DNA from 3 places in the Ferrovibrio sp. GW821-FHT12D07 genome. Region 3 is predicted to be linked to each of the others. Evidence: predicted binding sites of a transcription regulator. Region 3 holds the regulator's gene; each other region holds the start of a gene.
The links. Region 3 encodes PhoB, which activates phosphate uptake and scavenging genes when phosphate is short. Its sites were predicted from a motif close to TNTCATAAAACTGTCA; they were not measured.

Region 1: a site for PhoB is predicted at 1,609-1,624, ahead of ugpB (sn-glycerol-3-phosphate ABC transporter substrate-binding protein UgpB). Genes of this name have one in related genera too.
Region 2: a site for PhoB is predicted at 1,549-1,564, ahead of AC1RRE_RS01610 (CYTH and CHAD domain-containing protein). Genes of this name have one in related genera too.

Annotation. Positions count from the first base shown of each region.
Region 1 covers NZ_JBXAQN010000002.1:590,686-596,323, reverse strand. The annotation lists gene ugpA (sn-glycerol-3-phosphate ABC transporter permease UgpA) at 1-94, opposite strand, end outside; gene ugpB (sn-glycerol-3-phosphate ABC transporter substrate-binding protein UgpB) at 168-1,517, opposite strand; gene AC1RRE_RS14710 (M48 family metallopeptidase) at 1,636-2,367, shown strand; gene AC1RRE_RS14705 (multidrug effflux MFS transporter) at 2,380-3,597, shown strand; gene AC1RRE_RS14700 (alpha/beta hydrolase family protein) at 3,594-4,634, opposite strand; gene AC1RRE_RS14695 (transglycosylase domain-containing protein) at 4,631-5,638, opposite strand, start outside.
Region 2 covers NZ_JBXAQN010000001.1:317,904-323,541, reverse strand. The annotation lists gene AC1RRE_RS01615 (GNAT family N-acetyltransferase) at 1-1,320, opposite strand, end outside; gene AC1RRE_RS01610 (CYTH and CHAD domain-containing protein) at 1,624-3,072, shown strand; gene AC1RRE_RS01605 (phosphodiesterase) at 3,077-3,901, opposite strand; gene AC1RRE_RS01600 (ABC transporter ATP-binding protein) at 3,922-4,968, opposite strand; gene AC1RRE_RS01595 (ABC transporter permease) at 4,961-5,638, opposite strand, start outside.
Region 3 covers NZ_JBXAQN010000001.1:1,589,394-1,595,031, reverse strand. The annotation lists gene AC1RRE_RS07970 (ArsR/SmtB family transcription factor) at 1-508, opposite strand, end outside; gene AC1RRE_RS07965 (MlaC/ttg2D family ABC transporter substrate-binding protein) at 672-1,298, shown strand; gene phoB (phosphate regulon transcriptional regulator PhoB) at 1,370-2,086, opposite strand; gene phoU (phosphate signaling complex protein PhoU) at 2,083-2,802, opposite strand; gene pstB (phosphate ABC transporter ATP-binding protein PstB) at 2,823-3,569, opposite strand; gene pstA (phosphate ABC transporter permease PstA) at 3,666-4,934, opposite strand; gene pstC (phosphate ABC transporter permease subunit PstC) at 4,993-5,638, opposite strand, start outside.

The DNA.
Region 1 (5,638 bases), on a different contig from region 3:
CTGGCCAGAAGAAGAAGATGATGGTGATGGCGATCTGCGGCGCAATCAGCAGGTACGGCAGAAGGCGATGATGAAAGACGACTCTTTTTTCCATGGGGCGCCAAAGAAAGGCCCGCGCCCTGTAAAGTCAAGGCGCGGGCTTCCGTTAAGTTGAATTAATCCGTCGCTTAGCGCGCCGCGTCGCGCTCGAACTGGCGAAGCAGGCGGTTGCCACGCTCCACGGCAGTATCGAGAGCTTCCTTCGGGGTCTTCTTGCCCGACCAGACCGCTTCGAGCTCTTCGTCCATCACGTCGCGGATCTGCACGAAGTTGCCCAGGCGCAGGCCCTTGGAGTTGCTGGTCGGCGGCTTCAGCAGCATCTGCTGCACCGAAGTGTCCGTACCCGGATTGGCTGCATAGAAGCCCTGCTGCTTGGTGGCTTCATACGACATCGGGGTGATCGGCAGGTAGCCGGTGTTCTTGTGCCACCAGACCTGGTTCTCGGTCGAGGACAGGTAGTCGAAGAACTGGGCCACGCCCTTGTAGTCTTCGGGCTTGTGCTTGCCCAGAACCCACAGCGAAGCGCCGCCGATGATCGAGTTCTGCGGCGCGCCGGCCACGTCGCTGTAATAGGGCAGCATCGAGATGCCCCACTTGAACTTCGCGCCACGGGCGAAGGTGGCATAACCGGCCGAGCTTTCCATGTGGATGGCGCACTCGCCCGAGACGAACTTGGCGTTCGCTTCGTTCTTGCGACCGCCATAGACCATCAGGCCTTCCTTCATCCAGGTCTGCAGCTGGGTGATGTGGCGCACATGCAGCGGGGTGTTGAACTGCAGCTCAGTGTCGAAGCCGTCAAAGCCGTTGGCCTTGCTGGAGAAGGGCACGTTATGCAGGGCCGAGAAGTTCTCGAGCTGCACCCAGGTCTGCCAGTTGGACTGGAACGGGCAGGTGCTGCCCGAAGCCTTCAGCTTCTTCAGCACCGGATCGAATTCCTGCCAGGTCTTCGGCGGCTTTTCCGGATCAAGGCCGGCCTTCTGGAAGGCGTCCTTGTTGTAATACATGACCGGGGTCGAGGAATTGAACGGATAGGACAGCATCTTGCCGTCCGAGGTGCTGTAGTAGCCGGTAACCGAGGTGATGTAGGAACCGGGATCGAACTTGTAGCCGTTCTGGCTCATCAGCTCATGCACCGGCTTGATCGCGGCGCGCGAGGCCATCATCGTGCCGGTGCCCACTTCGAAGACCTGCACGATGTGCGGACCCTTGCCGGCGCGGAATGCGGCCATGGCGGCAGTGAGGGTTTCCGGATAGCTGCCCTTGTTGACGGCAACGATCTTGTACTTGTCCTGGCCCTTGTTGAAGCCTTCAGCGACTTCATTGACGCGCTCGTTCAGGGCGCCAGTCATCGCATGCCACCATTGCAGCTCGATGCGGTTGTCCTTGGCCTGCGCCAAGGCGCTGCCGGCGCTGGCGGCTACCGCCGTGCCAGCCAGCAGCGCGAACGCGACCCGCGCGAGTTTCCCTGTCGATTTCATTGTTCCGTCTCCAGTGTTAAAGAAATCCGCCCTGAGTCGGGTGGCCGACTTTTTTTATGGTTCCTACGATGACGTTCGCACGTAAGATTTGTTACGGTTATATGACAAGGGGCGGCCGTTGACCAAGCCTTATTCTGCGCCTGTGGAAATCGAATCCGACCGGTTGAAGGTCGGCGCGCAGAGTTTTCCCTTCCTGGTGAAGCGCGATGCACGGGCCCGGCGCATGTTGTTGCGGGTCATGCCGCGCGACGGTTCGGTGGTTCTGGTACTGCCGACTCGGGCCAGCCTGAAATCCGGACAAAGATTCGTTACCGAGCAGGTGGCCTGGATTCTGGCCCGGCAGGAAGAGCGACCCGCGACCCAGCCCTGGGAGGACGGGGCTACTCTGCCGCTTTATGGTGCGCCGCACATTATTAGGCACCGGCCGGCGGGCCGGGGCGGCGTCTGGCTGGAAAGCGGGGAAATCCATGTCACCGGCAAGGTCGAGCATCTGCCGCGCCGCCTTCGCGACTGGCTGAAGCGCCGGGCGCGCGAGGAATTCGGCCTGCTGGCCCGCGAGATGGCCGGCGGCATCGGCGTGACGGTCAGCCGCGTCACCGTGCGCGATACCCAGAGTCGCTGGGGCAGCTGCTCGGCACATGGCAACCTGTCTTTCTCCTGGCGGCTGATACTGGCGCCCCCGGCCGTCGGCCGCTACCTCGTCGCTCATGAGGTGGCGCATCTGCGCCATATGGATCACAGCACGGCCTTCTGGTCGCTTTGCGCCCAGTTGCTGGGCGGCGAGGCCGACCTGCGCACCGCGCGCAGCTGGCTGCGCCGGCACGGTTCCAACCTGCATCTGCACGGCTGACGCGTGGCTGCGATGCGCCCGCTGTCCCGCGATTCCACCGCCCTGGTGATCCTGCTCGGATGCGCCACCGCGCTCGGGCCGCTCAGCACCGACATGTATCTTCCTTCCCTGCCGGCGCTTGCGGTGCTCTACGGCACCGATGCTGCATCCGTACAGCTCACCCTTAGCGCGTTTCTGGCCGGCTTTGCCGTAACCCAGTTGGTGTACGGCCCCGTCTCGGACCGCTTCGGCCGCCGGCCGGTGATGCTGTTCGGTATTGGTCTGTATACGCTGGCATCGATCGGCTGCGCCTTTGCCGGCAGCATCGAATGGCTGATCGCCTGGCGCTTCTTGCAGGCGCTGGGCGCCTGCGCCGGCGTGGTGCTCGGCCGCGCCATCGCGCGCGATCTGTTCGAAGGCGCCGCCGCGGCGCGCGCGCTGTCGATGATGGCGATGGTGCTCGGGCTGACGCCGGCGGTGGCGCCGATCCTGGGCGGCTATCTGCATGCCGGGCTGGGCTGGCAGGCGAATTTTATCGCCATGGCGCTGGTCGGCTGCCTGCTCGGGGCCTGCGTGCTGGTGTTCCTGCCGGAAAGCAACCAGCGCCGTAATCCGCTGGCCACCCGCATTGGTCCGATGCTGCGCAACTTTGCCACGCTGGCGCGTCATCGCGGCTTTCGCGGCTATGTGCTCTGCGTCTCCTTTTCCTATGGTGGCATGTTCGCCTTTATCTCCGGTTCCTCATTCACGCTGCGCACGGTGTTCGGCATCGGCGAGACGACATTCGGCTACTGCTTCTCGCTGATCGTCTTCGGCTATCTCTGCGGCGGTTTCATTGGCGCGCGACTGACTGTGCGGCTGGGCGTCGACCGCATGCTGGGGCTGGGCGCATTGCTCTGCGCCACTGGCGGCAGCGTGATGGCGCTGCTGCAGTTCTGGGCCTGGACGGCCGGCGGCGGCTGGCACTGGTTCAGCCTGATCGGTCCGATGATGCTGTTCACCATGGGGCTGGGCCTCACCATGCCGCAGGGCCAGGCCGGCGCGCTGCAGCCCTTTGCGCATATGGCCGGCGCGGCTGCGTCGCTGATGGGCTTCGTGCAGATGAGCATGGGCGCGGTCACGGGTATTCTCGTCGGCCATGCACTGAACGAGACCGCGCTGCCGCTCAGCCTTACGCTGGCAGCGATGGGCGTGGCGACGCTGCTCAGCTATCTGCTGATCGTGCGCAGACTGAAGGGCGTGACGGTTTAGGGATTGAGGCGGCTGAGCAGCCAGCTGCTGGTGCGCTCGATCACGCTCGGATCGATGTCACCCTGGAAGCCCGGGTCCTTGTCGTTCTGCAGCGGCTTCAGGTTGTGGCTGCCGCGCGGCACGATCACCAGGGCATGATCGTCGTTGCTGCGCGTCTGCAATGCGCGGTCGAGCACCAGCGCATCGCGCTCGGACGAAATCTGGATATCGGCGTCGCCCTGCAGCACCAAGACGGGGCCGGTATATTTCGCCGCCAGCGCCGGCGGATCGAGCTTGGACAGCGACTGCAGGAAGGGGCCGAGATAGGCGGGGTAGAGTGCAGCGAGGCCATTCGGCACATTATCCGGCACCTTGCCGCTGTCGCGCACCGTTTTGAGGATGCGCTCACTCTCGCCGAGGAAGTATTTGCGTTGCGTCTGGTTGGCGCGCTGATCGGTCAGCAACCGGCCCAGTTGTTCGCGCAGCACGGCGTCCAGCGGTCGGCCGGCAACCGAGGCAAGCACCAGAAAGCGCGGCTGTTCGGTAAGCACCAGACGGTTGGTGAGGTCGAGCGCGATCAGGCCGCCTTCGCCATGACCGAACAGGCCGGTCTTGGTCATCTCGACGCCGGGCTGCGCGCGCAGGAAGGCGTAGGCTGCATAGGCATCGTCGATGAAGCGGTCCCAGGCAAAGAACGCAGAGTACTTGTCCGCACTTGCCGGCAGGCCGGCGGCATTGGCATGCATGCCACGCTTGTCGTAGCGCAGGGTCGCGATACCCTTCTGCGCGAGGCCTTCGGCAATCTGGCGCAGCAGGTCGCTGCGGATCGTCGGCGGCTGGTTGCCATCGCGATCGGTTGGGCCGCCGCCCTGCAGCAGCAAGATGCCAGGTAGTTTGCCCCTGACATTGATGGGTGCGGTCAGTGTGCCCGACAGCACGCTGCCATCGTTCGAGGTGAAAGTGATCAACTGGTTGCCGACGCCATCGGCCGCCGCCGCCGTCATCGTGGTGAAGAGTACAGGCAGCGCCAGCACTGCAACAGCCAGTCGTCGGATCACTGCCGCACCGCCTGGGGGCCGACCTGCCAGATCATCTGTGGTTCGCCGGATTGTTGAGGCTGCTGCATCTGCGCGGGCTCGGCGGCCGGCGGCGCGGCCGGTTCGATATGGCTGCGGGGCGGTGGCGGCACGGCGTTGCCGCGCGTCTGCGGCTGGGCAGACTGCGCGCTGCCGCCGAAGCTGCCGACAATGCGGTCCCACAGCGAGGGCAGGCTGAAGCTGCGGCTCGGCGGTTGCGGCAGGTCGCTGACGGGACGGCCTTTCATGGCGTCGGCCATGAAACTGCGCCAGATTTGCGAAGGCAAGCCTGCACCGCTGACTTTCTTGGTCGGCGCATTGTTGTCGTTGCCGACCCAGACCGATGCCACCAGATCGGGCGTGTAGCCCACGAACCAGGCATCGCGATAGTCCGAGGTCGTACCAGTCTTGCCGGCCACCGGACGGCCGATCTGGGCAGCACGACCGGTGCCGCGCTCGACCACGCCGCGCAGCAGGTCGTTCAGGTCGCCCAGCGCGTCGCCGCCGATCATATGGGCGTAGGCACCGCCGGTATCGCGCTTGAACAGCGACACATTCTGCGCATTGCGGATTTCCAGCACGCCATAAGGCTGCACGGCATAGCCGCCATTGGCAAAGGCGGTATAGGCCGCGGTCAGTTCGAGCACGCCGACTTCAAACGCTCCAAGCGCAAGCGAGGGATGCGGCTTCAGGTCGCTGGTGATACCCAGTCGCCGCGCCGTCTCGATCACCTTATCGCGGCCGACCTTTTCATCGACCTGCACGGCGACGGTGTTGATCGAGCGCGCTACGGCGTCGCGCATGGTCATCGCGCCATGATACTGGCCGTCGTAATTGCGCGGCTTCCAGCCGGCGACCTCGATCGGCTGGTCGATGAACTGGTCATCGGGACGGATGCCCTGTTCGAGCGCGGTGAGGAAGACCAGCGGCTTGAAGGCCGAACCGGGCTGCCGGCGCGCCTGGGTCGCGCGGTTGTACGGGCTGTC
Region 2 (5,638 bases), 1.3 Mb from region 3:
CGCGCCCTGGTCGGTCAGGTGGCGGGCGAGTTCGGGGAATTCGGCATCGTAGCAGATCATCACGCCGATCGGACCGAAGTCGGTCTCGATCACGTTGGAGCTGTCGGCGCCGGTGATGTTCCACCAGTAGCGCTCGTTCGGCGTGGGATGAATCTTGCGCTGTTCATGCACCGCGCCGTCGCGCAGGCAGACATAGCAGATGTTGTAGACATGACCATCGACCGGATCGCGGGTCGGATGCGAACCGCCGATGATGTTGATGTTGTAGCTGACCGCCAGTTCGCTGAACAACGCCTTCACGCGTTCGGTATAGCGCGTCAGCGCCGCGACCGCCTCGGCGGCCGGCGCGTTGCGGTTCTCGATGGACAGCAGCTGCAGGGTCACCAGCTCGGGGAACAGCACGAAGTCGGCTTTGTAATCCGCCACCACATCGACGAAATACTCGACCTGCTTGGCGAAATCCTCGAAGGATGAAATCTGGCGCTGCTGGTACTGCACGGCGGCGACGCGCGCGGCGCGGGCGCGCAGCGGCGGCTTGTCCGGTGTGTCGTGAATGGCGTCGCCGAATTCCGGGTTGCGCCAGACCATATGCGTGGCGAAGCCGCGCGATTCATGGTCGTTGTCCATATAGGCGCGCAGCACGCCCAGCGGCTCGAAGTTGTTGCGCATCTGGAAATTGATGACCGGATCGCGCAGACGGCCGCTCTGCACCAGCTCCAGATACTTGTCGGGCGAGCGCAGCTGCATCCAGCGCCGGTTCAGCCCCGGCATGCGGCCGCCGAAGACGATGCCTTTCAGATGCAGATGCTGGCAGAGCTGCTTGCGCGCATTGTACAGGCGCTGGCCAAGCCGCAGGCCGCGATAGTCCGGATCGACGCAGACCTCCAGGCCATAGAGCCAGTCGCCATGCGCATCATGGCGCGCGGCATAGCCGCGGCCGGTGATGCCTTCCCAGTCATGCGGCTTCAGCGCCAGCTTCTCGGCGATGCGGAAGGTGGCGCAATAGCCGACGATGGCGTCGTCATAGACGGCGACGAACTGCCCATCGGGGAAATGATGCTGATGGCCGCGCAGCTGCGCGGTGGTATAGGCGCCTTCGGTGGCGCCGTAGACCTTGTCGCTCAGCGCGCGGATGCCGGGGATGTCATGCGGCGTGGCATTGCGCAGGACCAGGCGCGGCTTCTCGACTGCCGAAAGGGACGGCGATCCGTTTTTCGTGCCTTGGCCGTTTTTCGCGCCCTGGCGTTTGCGCGGCGCGGCCTGCTGCAGCGGCCGGGCACCGGTCTTGGCGGCGGCTTTGGGGGATTTGGCTTTGCTCATGGGAATGCTCTTTGCTGTGCCCGGAAGAAACGACACAGGCAGAGGCGAATTCCGTGCGTCGCACGGATCAGAGGCAAACCATGGGAAGGATTGGGGAAATGGAGGGCCGTCCGGCGGGTCCGGGGGAAGACCATAATGCCGGACGGCCCGGCAGGCTGCGAAAATTGCCGCCTGGAACGGAGTTAAGCCGGCAAAAGGGGCAGAATTGAGGCGGCGTGACATGCTCCGTTACGCAGAACTGTAACAATCGTAAACGACTGAGTTCATTGACCATTTCGGAGCCGCTCCATAGAGTCCGCCGCCATGAGCGAATTGCCCGCGCTGCTGCGTCTCGGCCTGGTCCCGGGCTCGCTGAAAACCCTCCGCCAGCATCCGCTGCTTGCCGGGCGCACCATTCGCCGCATCCAGTCCCAGCTTCGCCTTCTTGATACCGTCGATCGTCGCTTCGCTGCCGCCGGCTGGCTCTGCCTCGGCACCGAGGATCGCGCCGGCATGCGGCATGTGATGCTGCCGGTTTCCGGCCAGGCGCAGCCCGATGCGCCGGCGGTGGATGGCGACCTGCAGCTGCTGGCCGAGGGCAAGCTGACCGGACAGTCGATCAGTCTCGACCGCAACGGCCAGACCCTGGATGTGCAGAGCCATACGATTGAACTGCAGCGCGGCAAGCAGACAGTGAGTTATGACGCGCTGGTGCTGCAGGGTGCCGCCGATTCCGCCGCCGATGCGCTGAATTCTTTTGCCGCCGAACTCAGTCTCGATCTCGGCCTGCGCTGGACCGGCGCCGCGCCGCTGGTGCAGGCGGCCGCCGATCTGGGCGTGGTCGAACCGCCGGCGCTGCGCGCCGCTGTCTTCGAGATCGCGCTGAACGAAGATTCGGATACCGCAGCCGCTTTTGTCGGCATCGCGCGCCAGTGCCTGGCGCAGTTCGATGCCAATATCGCACCGGTGCTGCGTGACCGCGATATCGAAGGCGTGCATCAGATGCGGGTGGCGTTGCGCCGCCTGCGCTCGGCCATCGGGCTCTTCGCCGACATGCTGAATGGCGACCGGCTGTCGCCGCTGCTGGAAGACCTGCGCTGGCTGAATGGCCCGCTGGGCCGCAAGCGCGATCTGGACGTGTTCATCGTTGAGACGCTGGTGCCGCTGCGGGCCATGTCCGATGCGCCCAAAGGATTGCAGCATCTGGCTACTGTGCTGGAAGACCGCCGCGCGGCCGCGCAGGAAGCACTGCAATCGGCGCTGCTGGCGCCGCGGCTGGCCGCTTTCCGGCTCAGCTTCGAGACCTTCCTCGATGCGGTGCTGGATGGCGGCGCGGTAAAGGCCGCGGACATCGCTGCCCTGCCGGTGCCGCGCTTTGCCGCCGGCGTACTGCAGAAGCGCCGCAGGAAGCTGCGCAAACTGGGCAAGCAGCATGACGCGCTGGATACCGAGGCGCTGCACGAGCTGCGCATCCGCGCCAAGAAGCTGCGCTATGCCGCCGAATATTTCCGCGGCGCCTTTGGCCGCAAGGAAAGCCGGCGCTTCATCGGCGCGCTGGCGCAACTGCAGGATTGCCTCGGCGCCCTGAACGATGCGGCTGTCGGCACCACGCTGATCAGCAACATCCTGCCACCGCCGTCGCACGATCCGGCCGCTGCCGCCATCGCCGCCTGGTTCGCCGGGCGGCAGCAGCTGCAGCTCGCGCATCTGGGCGCGGCCTGGAAAACCCTGGATGGCATCAAGCCGTTCTGGAAAGACGCGCTCGAAGACTGAAGGCTCAGTCGATCAGCTTGCCGTCAGGACCGTGGAAGGGATGCGGCCCGTCGTAATCGCCGATTGCCACCGTGTGGCTGACCAGCTTTTCGTCATGCCACCAGTGCAGCATGTAGCCCGGTGGCTCCATGGTGAAACGGCTGGGCGCCTCGTCATCGATATCCAGCGCCACCTGATGCGCCGGACTGGGGCAGGTCAGCGCCGTGCGGCCGCCGACATCGGCGCGGATCACGCGATGCAGATGGCCGCAGAGGATCAGTTTGATCTGTGGATATTTTGCGACCACCTTTTCAAAGCCGTCCGACCCCTTCAGGCCGATCTTGTCCATATGGCCGATGCCGGTGATGAAGGGCGGGTGATGCATCATCACCAGCGTCGGCACATCGGGCTTTTTGCCAAGTGTCTCGTCCAGCCAGGCCAGCCGCTTGTCGCACAGCTCGCCACCGCCCTGGCCGGGGATCACGGTATCCAGCCCGATGATGCGCAGCGGATAGTCGTCCTCGATCACGAACTGCAGGAAGCTGCCACGCTCGCGCGGCAGATAGCCGTCGGCGGCGAAGGCATCGCGCATGGCGTCGCGTTCGTCATGGTTGCCGGGAATGGCGATGATGCGCTGCCGGATGGGGCTGAGAATGGATTTCAGATGGTCGTATTCCTCGGGCCGGCCGAGATCGACGAGGTCACCGGTCAGCAGGATCAGGTCGGGCTGCTGCTTCAGCGTGGCCAGATGCGCGACACAGCGCTCCAGCATCACCGCTGTATCGACCTTCCGGTAGGCCAGCTTGCCCGGCAGCTTGATATGGGTGTCGGTAATCTGGGCGATCAGCATGGGGCGCTGCTCCTTTACGCTTACAGAACCAGTATACCGCGCGGGTCGATGGCGAGGCCAACCTGTTCGCCATGGGTGAAATCGCGGCGCGCCGTGCTTTCCACCACCAGCGGCTGCGGCTCGCCGGCATCGACGAACAGCCGCGTGCGGTCGCCGAGGAAGAAGGCCGCCGCGATGGTGCCGCGCAGACCGGTCTGCTCGCCGGCCTCTGCGATGCGGATGTCTTCGGGGCGGAACAGGATTTCGGTGACATTGGCCGGGGCGTCGGCCCAGGCCATGTCGCCGGCGCGGCAGGTGAAGACGCCATTGCGCGCGGCGCCGTTCAGCCGGTTCATGGTGCCGATGAAATCGGCGACAAAGCGCGTGGCCGGCTTCTGGTAGATGTCGCGCGGTGCACCGATCTGGGCGACGCGGCCATGCTCCATGACCACGATGCGGTCGCCCAGCGCCATCGCCTCGGCCTGATCATGCGTCACATAGATGGCGGTGATCTTGAGCGAGCGCAGCAGGGTGTCGATCTCCAGCCGCAGCGTGTCGCGCAGCTTGGCATCCAGCGCGGTCAGCGGTTCATCCAGCAGCAGCGCACGCGGCCGCACGGCGAGCGCACGGGCGAGCGCCACACGCTGGCGCTGGCCGCCGGAAAGCTGGTCGATCTTGCGGTTGGCCAGCTTCTCGATCTGCATCATCCCCAGCATCTCGCCCACGCGGGTGCGGATCTGTTCAACCGGCATTTTGCGGATCTTGAGGCCATAGCCGATATTCTCGGCCACCGACATGTTGGGGAAGAGTGCGTAGGACTGGAATACCATGCCGACGTTGCGCTGCTCGATCGGCGTGTTGGTCACATCCTTGCCATCGAACAGCACCTTGCCGCCGGCATCGGGCTCTTCCAGACCGGCAATGATGCGCAGCGTGGTGGTCTTGCCGCAGCCCGATGGCCCGAGAAAGACGACGGTTTCGCCGGCATTGATGGACAGATCGAGCGGCTCCAGCGCGCGCGTGCCGTCGGCAAAGGTCTTCGCGCAATTGGTCAGCGCGATCGACATCGGGATGAAGGCATCACTCATGGGTATCGTCCTCGGCAACAAACTTTTTCAGGCGCGGCTGCGCAAAGGCCTGCAGGGCCAGCAGCAGCGGCATGATCATCAGGAAGAAGACCAGCGTATAGGCACTGCCGATCTCCAGGCGCAAAGAGGCATAGGCATCGGCCAGACCAACAGGCAGCGTCTTGGTGAAGGGCGTGTGCAGCAGCCAGGTCATATTGAACTCGCCCATCGACAGCGTCACCACCATCAGCGAACCGGCGAGAATGCCAGCGCGGCAATTGGGCAGCACGATGTCGCGGAAGCGGGCGAAGAAACCCGCGCCGAGTGAAGACGCGCCTTCTTCGAGGGTCTTGAGGTCAATCGCCATCAGCACGGCCAGCACGCTGCGCACCATGAAGGGCAGGGTGAACAGCACATGGCCGACCAGGATGAACATCCAGCTGGTGCGGAAGCCCGACAGGCCGCCATAGGTGACGATCAGCGCCAGCGCTGTCGCCAGCCCCGGCACGGCGACCGGCATCACCAGCAGTTCCTCGATGGCGCGGCTGAGCGCGCTCTGACGGCGCGCCAGTACGTAAGCCGTCGGGATGCCGAGGATCAGCGTCACGACAAGACAGGCCAGCGAGATGCCGATGGAGAGGAAGATGGTGTTGCGATAGCCGTTCCAGACTTCCATCACCCAGCGCAGCGT
Region 3 (5,638 bases):
GCCGGCCGGTGCCGGTGCCGATATCCAACAGGTCATCGACCGGTGCACCCTGCCCCAGCAGCCGCAGCACGGCGGCCTCGACCTGGGCCTCATCCACATGCAGCGAGCGGATTGCCGACCACTGGGCCGCGTTGTCGCGGAAATAACGTTCGGCGGTTTCGGCGCGCGTACGCTTCACAGCAATCAGACGCTCGGCATCACGGGCCAGCGTCGCATCGTTGCGCGGCAGCAGCCCGCTGACCGCACGCACCAGCGGCGCACCCGACAGGCGATCGCCGACACGATAGAAGGCCCAGGTACCTTCGGGCACGCGCTCCAGCAGGCCGGCCTCGCAGAGCAGTTTCAAATGGCGGGAGACGCGCGGCTGGCTTTGGCCCAGTATCTGGGTGAGCTCGCTGACCGTGAGTTCGCCCTGGGCGCAAAGCGCCAGAAGCCGCAGGCGCGTCGGCTCGGCCGCCGCCCGCAGGGCGGCCATCAGGGTGTCGAGGGTCAGGGCTGACTCGGTCATGGGATAAATATAAACATATCTTTATGTATTTGTGTAGTACCAAAAGCAGGGCAAAAAAGAATCATCGCCATATAACTATCGTCAGGCTATGGTTCGGCCGCGTTCCCGCCATAATCAGTTGTCAAAAAAACCATTCTCTTCCGCCTCTTAGTCGGGATTCCCCATGCCGTCAGCCCTGCTTTCCCGCCGTTTTCTCCTGATCGCCGCTGCCACCGGTCTTTTCCTCGGTCTGCAGGCCATTTCTGTCGCCTCGGCCCGGGCCGCAGCCCCCGACCAGTTCATCCGTGAAGTCGGTGGCGACACCCTCAAGGCTCTGGGCGACCGCTCCCTGACCCAGGAGAAGCGCGAAGGTCTGGTCCGCACTCTGATGACCACGCATCTCGATCTGGATGCCGTCGGCCAGTTCTGCCTCGGCCGTTACAACCGCGGCCTGACCGACGCCCAGAAGCAGGAATATCACGGCCTGTTCCTCGACTACCTGGTGAAGGTCTATTCGCAGCTGCTGTCGCAGTACAACGGCGAGACGCTGGACGTGCGCGACGGCGTCAAGGCTGCCGGCAGCGAACAGGTGGTGGAATCGCAGATCAACCGCCAGAACGGCCCGCCGATCCGCGTCGAGTGGAAGACCCATGAGAAGGACGGCAAGCCGCTGGTCACCGATGTAGTGGTGGAGGGCGTGTCGATGGCCTTCACCCAGCGCCAGCAGTTCGAATCCGTGATCCAGAACAATGGCGGCAAGGTCGAAGCACTGTTCACCGCGATGAAGAAGCAGATCGCCGGCCGCCGCTGACGCGCATCATGCAGACATGAAAAAGCCGGCCGTCTCGCGATGGCCGGCTTTTTCTTTATCCTGACGACAAATCAGGCCATGGCGGCGGCGGAGGTCAGCTCCAGCGCATAGCCGGCCGACCGCACCGTGCGGATCACATCCATCTCGCCATTGCCGTTCAACGCCTTGCGCAGGCGACGGATATGGACGTCCACCGTGCGCTGCTCGACATAGATGTCGCGACCCCAGACCGCATCCAGAAGCTGGTCGCGCGACAGCACGCGACCGGGATGCTCAAGGAAATAACGCAGCAGGCGGAATTCCGTCGGGCCCAGATGCACGTCACGGCCGTTGCGGGTGACCTTGTGCGTGGCGATATCCATCACCAGGCCGCCATAGGTCAGCACCTCTTCCGCCAGTGCCGGCCGGATGCGGCGCAGCACCGCACGGATGCGGGCCAGCAGTTCGCCCGGTGAAAACGGCTTGGCGATATAGTCGTCAGCGCCGGCGTCAAGGCCGCGCACGCGATCGGCTTCCTCGCCACGCGCCGTCAGCATGATGATCGGCACATTGCGGGCATTGGGATCGCGGCGCAGCTGGCGGCAGACCTCAAGCCCCGATAGACGCGGCAGCATCCAGTCGAGCAGGATTAGGTCCGGCATATGTTCAGCCACCTTCAGCAAGGCCTGCTCGCCGTCCATCGCTTCGTCGACGGTGTAATTTTCCTTTTCCAGGTTGTAGCGCAGCAGCGCCAGCAACGCCGCTTCGTCCTCGATCACGAGAACGCGCGGCTTGATGGAGATATTCATCGCTGGCCTCCCGGCGCATTCACCACGGCATAGGCCGTATCGTCGCCCTTCGGGCGGTCTTCCTTCTGCATCTCGCCCGTCACCGTGTAGTGGATCAGTTCGGCGATATTGGTGGCATGGTCGCCGATGCGCTCGATATTCTTGGCGATGAACAGCAGATGCGTGCTGCTGGTGATGGAGCGCGGATCCTCCATCATGTAGGTCAGCAGTTCGCGGAACAGGCTGGTGTACAGTTCATCCACCTCTTCATCGCGAGCCCAGACCGCGTCGGCCTTGGCGGCGTCCGCAGTAATATAGGCGTCCAGCGTGTCCTTGATCAGGGCCTGCACCAGGGCAGCCATGCGCGGAATGGCATGCACCGGCCGCACCAGCGGCGCCTGGTTCAGCGCCACCGCGCGCTTGGCGACATTCTTGGCATAGTCACCGATGCGTTCGATCTCGGACGAGATGCGCAGGGCCGAGACCACAATGCGCAGATCGTCGGCCATCGGCTGGCGCCGGGCCAGCAACTCGATGGCGAAATCGTCAACCTGGTTGCGCAGGGCATCGATCTTAGTATCGCTCTTCACTACCTCAGCAGCCAGATTGCTGTCACGCTTCACGATCGCCTCGACGGCGGCGGAAAGCTGTGATTCAGCCAGGCCACCCATCTGCACGATGAGGGTCGACAGCTTCTTCAGCTCGTCGTCGTATTTCTGAACAATATGTTGCGGCATTTTCTATGTCCTCACTCTGCTCAGCCGAAGCGACCGGTGATGTAGCCCTGCGTCCGCTCGTCCTTGGGATTTGTGAAAATCACCCTGGTATCGTCCGTCTCGACCAGATTGCCCAGATGGAAGAAGGCGGTCCGCTGCGACACGCGTGCAGCCTGCTGCATGGAATGGGTGACGATGACGATGGTGTACTGCTCGCGCAGCTCGTCCATCAGTTCCTCGATATGGGCCGTGGCGATCGGATCCAGCGCCGAGCAGGGCTCGTCCATCAGGATCACTTCCGGCGCCACCGCGATGGCGCGGGCGATGCACAGGCGCTGCTGCTGGCCGCCCGAAAGGCTGGTGCCTGACTCCTGCAACCGGTTGCCGACTTCCTTCCACAGACCAGCCTGCTTCAGCGAGGTCTCGACGATATGGTCGAGATGATCGCTGCTTTCGGCCAGACCGTGAATGCGCGGCCCATAGGCGACATTCTCGTAGATCGACTTCGGGAACGGATTTGGCTTCTGGAACACCATGCCGACCCGGGCCCGCAACTGCACGACATCGACCTGGCTGTCATAGATGTTCAGCGCATCAAGGCGGATATCGCCGACCACGCGGCAATCGCGGATCGTATCGTTCATCCGGTTGAGGCAGCGCAGGAAGGTCGACTTGCCGCAGCCCGACGGACCGATCAGCGCGGTGACCGCACGAGCCGGGATGTGCAGGTCGACGTCACGCAGAGCCTGCTTTTCGCCATAGAAGACGCCGACCTTCTGCGTCACCATCTTAACTTCGATCTCGGACTGGCGGAGATCGACACCGCTACCATTCTGCATGAAAAGTCCTTATGGCTCCGAAAGGGATATAACGTACAGACACGATTACCAGCGACGCTCGAACCGCTTGCGCAGCAGGATGGCGGCCAGGTTCATCAGCAGCAGGAAGACCAGCAGCACGATGATGGCAGCCGAGGTTTTCTCGACGAAGCCGCGCTCGGAACTGTCGGCCCACATGAATATCTGCACCGGCAGCACCGTGGCGGCATCGACCGGCGTGGCCGGGATGTCGACGATGAAGGCGACCATGCCGATCATCAGCAGCGGCGCCGTCTCGCCCAGGGCATGGGCCATGGCGATGATGGTGCCGGTCAAGATGCCGGGCATGGCCAGCGGCAGCACGTGATGCAGCACCACCTGCAGCGGGGAAGCGCCAAGGCCCATGGCGGCCTGACGGATCGAGGGCGGCACCGCGCGCAGAGCGGCGCGCGAAGCGATGATGATCACCGGCAGGCTCATCAGCGCCAGCACCAGGCCGCCGACCAGCGGCGCCGAGCGCGGCATGCCGAAGAAGCCGATGAACACTGCAAGGCCGAGCAGGCCGTAAACGATGGAGGGCACGGCCGCGAGATTGTTGATGTTGACCTCGATGACCTCGGTCCAGCGATTCTTCGGCGCGAATTCTTCCAGATAGACCGCCGCCATGATACCCAGCGGGAAAGCGACCAGCAGGGTCACCAGCAGCGTGTAGAAAGATCCCACCACACCGCCCCAGACACCGACCAGTTCCGGTTCGCGGCTGTCGGCCCCGGTGAAGAAGCGGGTGTTGAACCGCAGCTCCAAATCGCCCCGCGCCTTCAGCGCATCGATCCAGGTAACCTGATTGTCCTTGACCCGGCGCTGTTCTTCAGGCGCGGCGGTATCAACCTGCTTTTTCACGAAGACGTCGATGTCGGACGATGTCGGCAGCCAGACACTGACGGTCTGTCCGATCAGCGTGGGATCGGCAACCACCATGCGGGCAAGCTGTGATTCAGCGCCGGCGCTGACCAGAGCCTGCAGGCGACGACGGTCGCCGCGGCTCTGCACCTCGGGGAATTTCTTCTGCAGGGTCTCAAGGATGATGCCGCCGTAATTGCCCTGCATGATCTTGCGCGGATCGGTGGTGCCCACCGGTGCGATCTGCTCGGCGCTCAGCGCCACATCCAGACGGATATGAGTCTGCTGGAAAGCCGTGAAGCCGGCGCTGGCGATCGTGGACAGCAGCACGCAGAGCGCGGCGACCGAAAACAGGATGGCGGCCAGGCCGATGAATTTGAAGCGGCTTTCCGCAGCATACCGGGCGCGGAGACGCTTGGTCGCCTCCTCCGTCATATGCACGCCGGGCGCCACGGTGGTCAGATCCCGGTTCGGAGCGGTGTCGGCAAGAATATCAGTCATATTGCTCTCGGTATTTCTTGACGATGCGCAGGGCAACGATGTTGAGGCTGAGCGTGACGATGAACAGCACGAGGCCAAGGGCGAAGGCCGCCAGCGTCTTCGGGCTGTCGAACTCCTGGTCGCCAACCAGCAGCGACGCGATATGGACGGTCACGGTGGTCACCGCCGCCAGCGGGTTGGCAGTCAGGTTGGCCGCCAGACCGGCGGCCATCACCACGATCATGGTTTCGCCCAGCGCACGGCTGAAGGCGAGGATGATGGAGGCGGCGATGCCGGGCAGTGCGGCCGGCAGGATCACGCGCTTGATGGTTTCCGACTTGGTGGCGCCAAGGCCGAATGAACCATCGCGCAGGCTCTGCGGTACGGCATTGATCACGTCATCGGACAGCGACGACACGAAGGGAATGATCATGATGCCCATGACCAGGCCGGCAGCCAGCGCGGATTGCGAGGCGACGGCCAGGCCGATGCTTTCACCGGCCTCGCGGATGAATGGCGCAACCGTCAGCGCGGCGAAGAACCCGTAGACCACGGTCGGGATGCCGGCCAGAACTTCCAACGCGGGCTTGGCAAAGGCGCGCACCTTCGGTGCGGCGTATTCCGCCATGTAAACGGCGGCCATCAGGCCGACCGGCACA